DNA from 3 places in the Shewanella sp. S23-S33 genome. Region 1 is predicted to be linked to each of the others. Evidence: predicted binding sites of a transcription regulator. Region 1 holds the regulator's gene; each other region holds the start of a gene.
What was found. Region 1 encodes sigma-54, which starts transcription at its own class of promoters, with help from an activator protein. Its sites were predicted from a motif close to GTTGGCACGNNNNTNGNNT; they were not measured.

Region 1 (3,281 bases):
GGGTTTCGCTGTAACGCTTAAGCAGAATTTTATCGCTGGAGTTAAGGAAGAAGCTCGTTAACTCAGTATCTGGAGGTAGGCTAGCGAGTTGTTTTACTAAGACCTTATCCTGCTCAGGCATGTTACGCACGTCGACACTGATGGCGACGAGATCGTTACTGCCTTTGAGTTGCTCAAGCAAACTGCCAATCAATGGCAAGGGAAGGTTATCGACACAATAATAGCCGAGATCTTCGAGTACCCTAAGGGCGACAGATTTGCCTGAGCCTGAGCGGCCCGACACTATGACCAGTTTCATCCAGTGATTACCTGATAGAGTTCCGTTTCATCATGCGTCTTGCGTAATTGCTTTAATATTTGCTTGTCGCTCAGCTTTTCGGCCATGCAAGACAAAGTACTTAAGTGCTGCTGACATTGGTCTGCAGGCACCAGTAGTGCAAATAAAATATCAACAGGTTGCTTATCGATAGCATCAAATGCTATCGGCTCTTCACACTTAATTAGTATGGCAATGGGCTGATCTATATCGGCTAGTCGACCATGTGGAATGGCGATGCCGTTACCTATACCTGTGCTCCCCATCTTTTCGCGCGCCACTAGGCTTTCGAATATCTCTTGAGATGAGAGGGTCGGGTACTGGGCAGCGACTAAGTCGCTGATGAGTTCCAGTACCTTTTTCTTGCTGCCCGGAGTGGCGCAGGTAGTGCACTCCGGCCGCAGTATGGTACAAAGTTCCATTATTAGTGTTTTGTTAACTTCTCTTTGTGTTTAATAACCTGACGGTCAAGCTTGTCAATCAGGGCGTCTATAGCAGCATACATGTCAGCATGCTCTGAAGTAGCAAAAACTTCACCACCTATGAGGTTTATTCTCGCTTCGGCAATCTGTTGCATTTTCTCAACATTGAGCACAACGTGCACATTATTGATCTGTTCGAAATGGCGTTCAAGTTTTGAAAACTTTTCTTCTACATATGCACGTAACGATTCGGTAATTTCGACATGGTGTCCACTTAGGTTTATTTGCATAGAAACGTCCTCCGATATCCACTGTAGGTTATAAACTTTTACGCTGATTAGAAGGTGGAATAAGCATAGCCTCTCGGTACTTCGCAATGGTTCTACGGGCTACGTTGATCCCTTGTTCTGCCAGAAGTTGTGCCATCTTACTATCGCTTAATGGTTTTTTCTGGTTTTCCGCTGCAACCAGTTTCTTTATAAAGGCTCTGATTGCTGTGGATGAGCACTCACCACCATCGTCAGTACCGACGTGGCTAGAGAAGAAGTATTTTAGTTCAAAAAGTCCCTTAGGGGTATGCATGTATTTTTGAGTTGTGACCCGTGAGATGGTGGACTCATGCATTTCTACCGCTTCGGCAATATCGTTAAGCACCATAGGCTTCATGGCTTCTTCACCATACTCAAAGAAACCTTGCTGATATTGCACTATGCAATTAGCAACTTTAAGCAAAGTATCGTTACGGCTTTCTAAGCTCTTAATAAACCATTTAGCCTCTTGCAGATGGCCGCGAATAAATTGGCTATCGGCTTGGTTTTTGGTACTGCGTGCCATAGAAGCATAATGTTGATTTACATTGATTTTTGGCATGCAGTCAGGATTAAGCTCAACGACCCAGCGGCCATTTTTCTTCGACACAGACACATCTGGGATAACGTATTCGTCATTATTGGGCGTGATCAACAAACCTGGGCGAGGATTGAGGGTTTGGATAAGTGCTATACCATCCCTTAATTCATCTTCTTTTAATTTAGTCTTACGCATCAATAACCTAAAATCACGGGCGGCGATCAGATCTAAATGATCTTTGATCAGCATACGGGCGTTTTCTAGGTTGGGAGTATCAGCGGCGAAATGCGACAGTTGGATCAGCAGGCATTCACTTAAATCGCGGGCGGCAACGCCTATGGGATCAAAATGCTGAATGCGCTTGAGTACGGCTTCGACTTCGTCAAGCTCAACTTCAGGATTGCCCATAGCTTCGAGAATTTCTTCAGTGCTTTGGGTGAGATAGCCCTGATCGTCGATGGCATCAATAATGGCGGTGGCAATGGCTAAATCGGTTTCAGAAAACGGCGTGAGGTTTTTTTGCCATTCTAAGTGTTCGTACAAACCTTCACTGGTCTCGCCTTGGAAGGGCATATCGTCTTCACGACTACCGCCGGGGCCTGAGTTTGGGGAGGCGGTAAACACTTCATCCCATGTGGTGTCCATGGGGAGCTCATCGGGCATGGATTCTTTGGTTAGCGACTCTGCCGTGTCTATGGTGGAGCTGTCTTTTTCTGGTGGCAGAGTGCTAGATTCACTGAAATCCGTATCGGATAGCGTTTGGTTTACAGGGGTTTTAGTGGCGTCGAATTGATCCTCTTCCAGCTCGAGAAGGGGATTAGAATCTAATGCTTGCTGGATCTCTTGCTGCAGTTCTAATGACGACAGTTGCAACAGACGTATGGCCTGTTGTAATTGTGGCGTCATGGTTAACTGTTGACCCAGTTTGAGCTGGAGTGACGCTTTCATGTTACCGCTGATCCCTACGTTATTATTGTTGGATGAGGTCGCTTATTATCATTTTGAGTGAAGCCCAATGGCGGTATAAATTGTCTCCATAGGCTTCGCTCGATTAACTATAGCCTGAATTGTTCACCTAAGTACACAGCCCTAACTTGCTGATTGTCTAAGATCTCTGCTGGAGTTCCTTCGGCAATCAGGTTTCCGTGACTCACAATATAAGCATGTTCACATACATCTAATGTCTCGCGGACATTATGGTCTGTGATCAGTACGCCAAGGCCGCGACTTTTGAGTTGTTCGATAATCTTCTTGATGTCGATAACCGAAATAGGATCGACGCCGGCAAACGGTTCATCGAGCAAAATGAACTTAGGATTAGCGGCTAAAGCCCGCGCAATTTCGACGCGACGACGTTCGCCACCCGACAATGACATGCCTTGGCTGTCACGGATGTGGGTGATATGAAACTCTTCGAGCAGATGTTCTAGTTCTTCTTCTCGTTCTTCGTTTTTAAGTTCTTTACGAGTTTGCAGTACGGCCATGATGTTGTCATGAACAGTTAGCTTACGAAAGATACTGGCTTCCTGCGGTAAGTAACCTATGCCTTTGCGGGCACGCAGATGCATAGGATCTGCGGTTAAATCATCATCGTCGATAAAGATATGTCCCTTATCGCTCTTCACTAGCCCGACAACCATGTAAAAGGTCGTGGTTTTACCCGCGCCGTTCGGACCGAGTAGGCCAACGACTTG
Region 2 (3,281 bases), on a different contig from region 1:
AGACCAGTGACACGAATAAACTCATCACCATTATTGATTGAAATCCATTTTTCACCACGGATCACTAAGCTGCCGTTGTTTAGCACTTGCATCACGTTTGCCGAGATGCTGCCATCTAGACTATTGCTCTGATCCGCATCCGATTCACGCTTAGTGTTCATGCTATCTTTGTAACGCAAATCAATTGGCACTCCGCCAATGGACACATTACTACCACCAGCAAAGATGGGATCTAAGCTCATGTCTGAGCCTTTTTTGATCTGATTGCCTGCACTTTTCTTCGCCTGAGTCGATTCCTTCAATACGATAGTGATAATGTCACCGACTTTGTGGGCGCGTATATCCGAATACAAGCTAGATGCTTGGCTGTCTTGATAAATAGAGCCAGTTGCGGCAATTTTTGTCGGCGGCGCCTCTGGGTATACCGGCGCGTAAAAGGGATCATCCGCAAGGGGTTTCTTTTGCGTCGAGCTACAAGCTGCAAGCAATAACGCGACGGCCAACACAAGATATCTAGCCATGATGTTTGCCTCTATAAATTCTGAGTCACATAAGACAGCATCTGATCTACCGCTGAAATCACTTTGGAGTTCATCTCGTAAATACGCTGACTTTCGATAAGGTTAACCAGTTCCTCGGTCACGTTAACATTAGAGGTTTCTAAGGCGCCTTGACGAATCGCTCCCATGCCATCTAACGAAGCGGTACCTTGAATTGGCGTGCCGCTCGCACCGGTTTCCGTATATAAGTTTTGTCCCATAGGATCTAGACCCGATGGATTAATAAAATCCGTCATCGTCAACTGACCCACGACTTGGTTCTCAGCGGTACCCGGCGTTTTTACTGAAACTTCACCCTCTGCTGAAACGGTAATACTGGTCGCATTATCAGGAATAGTGATCGCGGGTTGTAGCAAATAGCCAGAACCTGGCGTCACAATCTGACCCGTATCGTCTAAGGTAAACTGACCATTTCGAGTATAAGCAGTGGTTCCATCAGGGAGCTGGATTTCAAAAAATCCAGGACCTTCAATCATGAGATCCAGTGAGTTATCCGTCGTCAGCATGTTACCCTGAGTAAACATTTTTTGAGTGGCGACGACTTTCGTACCCGCACCTATGTTTAATCCGTTGGGTAGCTTAGTGTTAGATGCACTAACACCACCCGCTTGGTTAACTGTTTGATAGAGTAAATCTTCAAATACTGCGCGGCTTTTTTTGTAGCCCACAGTGCTAGCGTTCGCTACGTTGTTTGAAATCACTGAAATATCAGTTTGCTGTGCGTCTAAGCCAGTTTTACTAATCCATAACGCCGGATGCATAATCTATCTCCTAACTAATACGCATTAATGAAGATGAAGCGCGATCATTCTCTTCCGCGGTTTTCATCATCTTGACTTGCAATTCAAACTGCCGCTGAAGATCAATCAAAGACACCATTTCATCAACAGGGTTAACGTTACTGCCCTCTACGGCACCACTTTCAACTGCGACGAAAGGGTCAGCTGGTGCTGGTTCACCTGACATTTGTCGAAATAATCCATCTTCACCACGCATCATCTGCGCATTGCCGGGATTAACTAACTTCAATCTCGCCACTTCTTCTATCACTTCAGCAGTCGCCCCTTGAGGGCGAACAGACACTATGCCATCCTGTGAAATTGACACTTTATCAATAGGTAATGGCAGCACTATCGGGCCAACATCCCCCATCACGGGATTGCCTCTGTCGTTATACAACATGCCCGTCGCATCGAAACTGAGACTACCGGAACGGGTATAAGCTTCACTGCCATCTTTCGCCTGAACGGCAAACCAGCCATCGCCTTTAATGGCAACATCGAGATCCCGTCCAGTGGTTTTTATCGGACCAGAGCGAAAATTAGCTGACGGAGATTCTGTCATCGCAAACACCCTTGAAGGCAACCCTTCACCGAAGGCTTGCATCGATCTGGCCTGCGCCATATCTGATTTAAAACCATCGGTATTAGCATTGGCTAAGTTGTTCGCACGGAGTGCCAGCTCATTCATATTTTGCTTAGCGCCACTCATGGCGACATAAAGGAATTTGTCCACAGACTGCTCCGTCAAATTTTCTACATGACAATATCCAAGCAAGCATCATGCCAAAAAAATAACGTTTAATTTACTGATAGAATTGAAAAATATGAAAATGAAGTGATTTGACGGCAGGATAAAGGCTAAGTGTTGCCACTGGCGGCAACACTTAGTTAAATAAAGTAATGATTAGCGGATTTGTAATACGGTTTGTTGCAGCGTGTTATTCACTTCAAGGGTACGAGAGTTCGCTTGGAAGTTACGCTGTGCCGAAATTAAATCGACCAGTTCAGTAGTTAAATCGATGTTCGATTGCTCTAACGCCGATGAACTGATGCTACCAAAAGTTCCACTATTTGCCTCACCCGCTAACGCTGGACCTGAGTTCAAACTAGCCTTCCACGACGTATTACCCACTTGCGTTAAACCTTGTTCGTTAGCAAAACGAACTAAAGCAACCCGTGCTAAAGGCACGGTTGAACCATTAGAATAACTCGCGGTCACTAAACCATCTTCGCCGATTTCAACGTTAGTTAAGCGACCTACAGTCGTACCATCTTGCGTCAACTCAGTTGCACCAAAAGGAGCCGCATATTGCGTTGGGGCATTAAACTTCACAGTCAAATCTTGAGTGCCATCGGCACCAGCTCCTAAAACACCCGCACCACTGACGCCCAAAGCCTCAGTCTTGACTATCGCAGGATCACTACCTGTGTAGACACCAACCGAATTGAACTTGAGTACAGAGCCTTTCCAACCACCAGCAGTTTGAGCTGTGCCCGTTGCATCAGGTGTACCATCGCCGGTGGTATCTGTTTGATAAGTACCAGCAGGACCGGCTAGATCGACTTGCTTTCCATCAACAGCATAGTAAGCTACCCAATTGTTCTCACCATTGTACGAACCATCTTTGGGCTTAACAAAATAAGTGGTCATAATATGTGGCTCACCGAGTGAGTCATAAATTGTCATTGATGTAACGTTATTGTAGGTTTTTGCATCTAGAGGATCGAATGCTGCGGGGTCGAGTGCACTTTCTTTAGCATTTAAGTTCATTTGTAAAGTAACATTCTCAGTCTTTACAGGGCTACCTGCAGTGTCTGGTATTTGTACCGGCTTAGCCGTCGTTAAACTCACTGATGTCGAGTTCCCGTCTTTATCCACTGGGAAAGTTTGCAAATAATTACCAGCAGAATCAACCATGTAATTATTTTTATCGACCTT
Region 3 (3,281 bases), on a different contig from region 1:
ACGACTACTTAACTGGATACCATTAACGCTAATGGTTTGTTCACGACCTTGCACTAAATGGGCATTTAAATCTGAGACTGAAGCAGTGTTTAGTACCTGACTTAGTAATGGCCAACGTCTGTTTATAACTTCTAAATTGTCATCAAAAAGTACAGTCATTAACGGTATCCTTGAAAGTATTTTTAATTTATCAAGAGAAGCCTGCGAACTGGTCTCTCCACAGGGACTCGAACCCCGATCGGCCGCTTAGGAGGCGGCTGCTCTATCCTGTTGAGCTATGAAGAGACGACAGTGATTATACTGGTTTTATCTTTGATTAAAAGGCTTATGATTTAGTTGCTTAAATCTTAAGCGCTATGTCGTTTATCTGTACATTGTAGGCGGCATTTTGGTCTACAAGTACTGCGGTGGCGCTTTCTTCGCTTACTTGCTCAATTTTTACCGTTGCACGACTTTTGGTCGCGACGGCGCGCATTTCATTGAGTCTATCGGGTAAGTTTTGTTGTAATACTACTTGGAATTTATCACCGACACGAATGCCATGTTTACGGCCTAGATTTAATATAATCCTGTCTGCTTGTCGGCTAACGACTTGGCCAAGTAATGGCCTGCAATTAAGTGTGCTGTCTAAATCTCGGGTAGCTTGCAATATTAATTGAGTAATACTTTTTCCATAGGAGGAACGCCAGAATCTATTACTGTTGGGAGCAATGATAGCCTGTTCTTCAAATTCCCATGGGGCCGATGTGCTGTAGCTTTTGCTCCAGACCTCTTCGCCACTGATCCCATGATAGAGGCTGAGTTTGAATTGAAATTGCCTTAGCGGAGCTTCATCCCAAAATCCTAAGAAGGTGGGTTGTACAGGCTCTATCGATATATCAATGATCTGCGGTTGAAGAATATATTGGCTGTCGGTAATTTCACTGAGCCAGCTTGGGAGTCTATAACCGCGAATATCCACTAGGTCTTGTTCAATATCGAGTCGCTCGTTAGCATGGATGTGACTAAAGCCAGTTGAAGAGTAATCTTCTATAGTGTTCCCTAACGCCTCTGAAATGACCTCTTCAAAGCCTGAAAGTTGTCCATATCTAAGCTGAGAACGATCTTTTATTTGTGTTTGAGGTATTAAAATAGCGGCCTTTAATTGGCCATTAGGACACTGTTGTGTTGGATCATCATTTAGATCGAGGCGTAGGGATACATATATTTTATTTCCCTGAATTTGTTCACTTACGAGTTGGATGTTTATGGCTTGGGCGTTGCGATTTATCGCAAAGTTATTTTGTGTGAGGTTACCATTAGAGGTTTGTTGCTCGCTGGATATTTGAATACCTGTGCTTAATGTCGCATAGCTAACAGCTTGATTAATTGCTTCTTCCCTTGCTTGAGCTGTATTACCATTGATAATAGTTGCTTCTCCGCTGGCTTCTATCCATTCGGCTCTGGTGGGCAAAGAAAGTAGTAAAAGGCTCAAAATGATGAGCGAAGCTGAACCTGGTATGTGCATCAATTCAATCCTTATCGCTAAGCTAATGGCGATATTACCAATCGAGCCAGTTTTCTGACTCTTAATCTAATATGGCAATAAAGCAAATTTCGTGCCTGAGTATGAGAACTTTTGATAAAGTTTCCATTGTTACAGTCGATATACTGCGTAATAGAAGAATATTGTCGGACTGAGGTTAATATTGGTCTGAAGATTGCTGGTTTTTGTTACTCATTAAAAATTTGAAGCTTAGAAAGTGAGTCACTTGACTGCCAATGCACCCATAGATGAGGTAAATCCAATGCTAAAGCGTGTGATTATTCCCTTAACATTGATAATGTTAGGTGGATGTGTAGCTAAACCGGTTACGCCGCCCAAACCGAGTTTAGTGGATGGCAATGGGTTGCCGCCAACGGCAGTGATTAACCATTTAGCACAGCGAATAGTGACTGAGCTCGTTAAGCAAAATGATGCTTTGCGTTCTGATCAACCTATCGTAGTTGCAACACCAGTATTAGTGGGCGATTTGAATGGCACTAATGCGTTAGCGCAACAGTTACAGCAAGGATTAATGACGTCACTCCATAGCTTTCAGTTTAATGTGGTGGATTTAAACTTAGCTGATGGCTTGAGAGTCACATCTGACGGGGATTTTATTTTGACGCGAGATTGGCAAAAATTGTCGAAAGATCTTCCTGTTGAGCATCTTGTCGTTTCGACTATGAGCGTAGTAACCAATGGTATGGCGATCAATACTCGGATTGTGAACATTAGTAACAATCGCGTGGTATCGGCATCTCAAACTTTTGTGACTCAAAAAGAGTTGGCAAACTACATGCAGCCTTCGGAGCAAATTGTGTCACAAAATGGCATCTTATATCGTCAGGCGAGTCCAGGTATGAATGAAGTGCGTGTTTTAGGAGATGGAAAATGAAACGCTACCTTTTAGTTATTGTGGCGCTAATGCTAACTGGCTGCGCTGCTAAAGATAGATATGTGCAATGGGAAGATGTGCCGCCGCCGAGTTTTCCTAAGTTAACGGCTATAGGATATGCGCCGTTAGCGACTCAACCGGCTAAAGAGCAATCACAAAGAGTGTTGATGGCTATGCAGGCATCAAAAATTGTGGCTTATCGTGAATTAGCGGAACAAGTTTATGGGCAGAAAATAACGGCAAACAGCAGTGTCAGTGATTGGATGTTGACGGACGATAATGTCAAAGCGTCAGTTTCTGGCGTGATCCGCGGCGCACGAGTCGTTAAGAGTTATCCCGCAGGCGAGCATTATGTCACTGAGTTAGAACTTGATTTTTCACAGGTTTGGGCGCTTTATCAACAACAGAGCCGTCCACAACGAGTGAAGGAAGTGACGTATTTCTAGCGTTTTTGAGAGTATGTTCAACAGCATGTATTGAGCCGCGTATTTACGCGGCTTTTCTTTTTATACAAGACATGAATATCTAATCAGAGCTTAGAAAAGGGAATGCTAAGTGGGAGTGATGCGCTTGTTAGGCCTTTAAATCATTGCCTAAACTTGAGATAGTCGAGGTCTTGCCTTTATCGTTATAGGTGAGGCTGGAGGCGTTTCTGCTGGCTTGTAAAGCTTGAGCAAAGCGATTTAAACTCGCTAAATTCATCTCAATTAAACTGGCATTTTGTTCGTTTAATTCTTTGCATTCAGTCAATGCGTCTTTGATCTCAGCCATTTTATGCACGAGTTCGACTTGCTGAGTGAGTAGCGATTTATCACTGTGTTTTGCCAGAATATCATCATTATTCTTTAGTTCTTTCAGACA

Region 2: flgF (flagellar basal-body rod protein FlgF) is a predicted target of sigma-54. The motif match lies at 2,112-2,130, and genes of this name have one in related genera.
Region 3: ACHA99_RS05100 (flagellar assembly protein FlgT) is a predicted target of sigma-54. The motif match lies at 1,588-1,606, and genes of this name have one in related genera.

Annotation. Positions count from the first base shown of each region.
Region 1 covers NZ_JBHFFD010000061.1:197,243-200,523, forward strand. Annotated here, with positions in the region: gene rapZ (RNase adapter RapZ) at 1-298, opposite strand, end outside; gene ptsN (PTS IIA-like nitrogen regulatory protein PtsN) at 295-738, opposite strand; gene hpf (ribosome hibernation promoting factor) at 741-1,028, opposite strand; gene ACHA99_RS16835 (RNA polymerase factor sigma-54) at 1,057-2,535, opposite strand; gene lptB (LPS export ABC transporter ATP-binding protein) at 2,643-3,281, opposite strand, start outside.
Region 2 covers NZ_JBHFFD010000019.1:32,963-36,243, reverse strand. Annotated here, with positions in the region: gene flgH (flagellar basal body L-ring protein FlgH) at 1-521, opposite strand, end outside; gene flgG (flagellar basal-body rod protein FlgG) at 533-1,321, opposite strand; gene flgF (flagellar basal-body rod protein FlgF) at 1,332-2,075, opposite strand; gene flgE (flagellar hook protein FlgE) at 2,247-3,281, opposite strand, start outside.
Region 3 covers NZ_JBHFFD010000019.1:24,198-27,478, forward strand. Annotated here, with positions in the region: gene ACHA99_RS05090 (motility associated factor glycosyltransferase family protein) at 1-159, opposite strand, end outside; tRNA gene ACHA99_RS05095 (tRNA-Arg) at 210-285, opposite strand; gene ACHA99_RS05100 (flagellar assembly protein FlgT) at 341-1,507, opposite strand; gene ACHA99_RS05105 (FlgO family outer membrane protein) at 1,788-2,420, shown strand; gene ACHA99_RS05110 (LPP20 family lipoprotein) at 2,417-2,866, shown strand; gene ACHA99_RS05115 (flagella synthesis protein FlgN) at 2,994-3,281, opposite strand, start outside.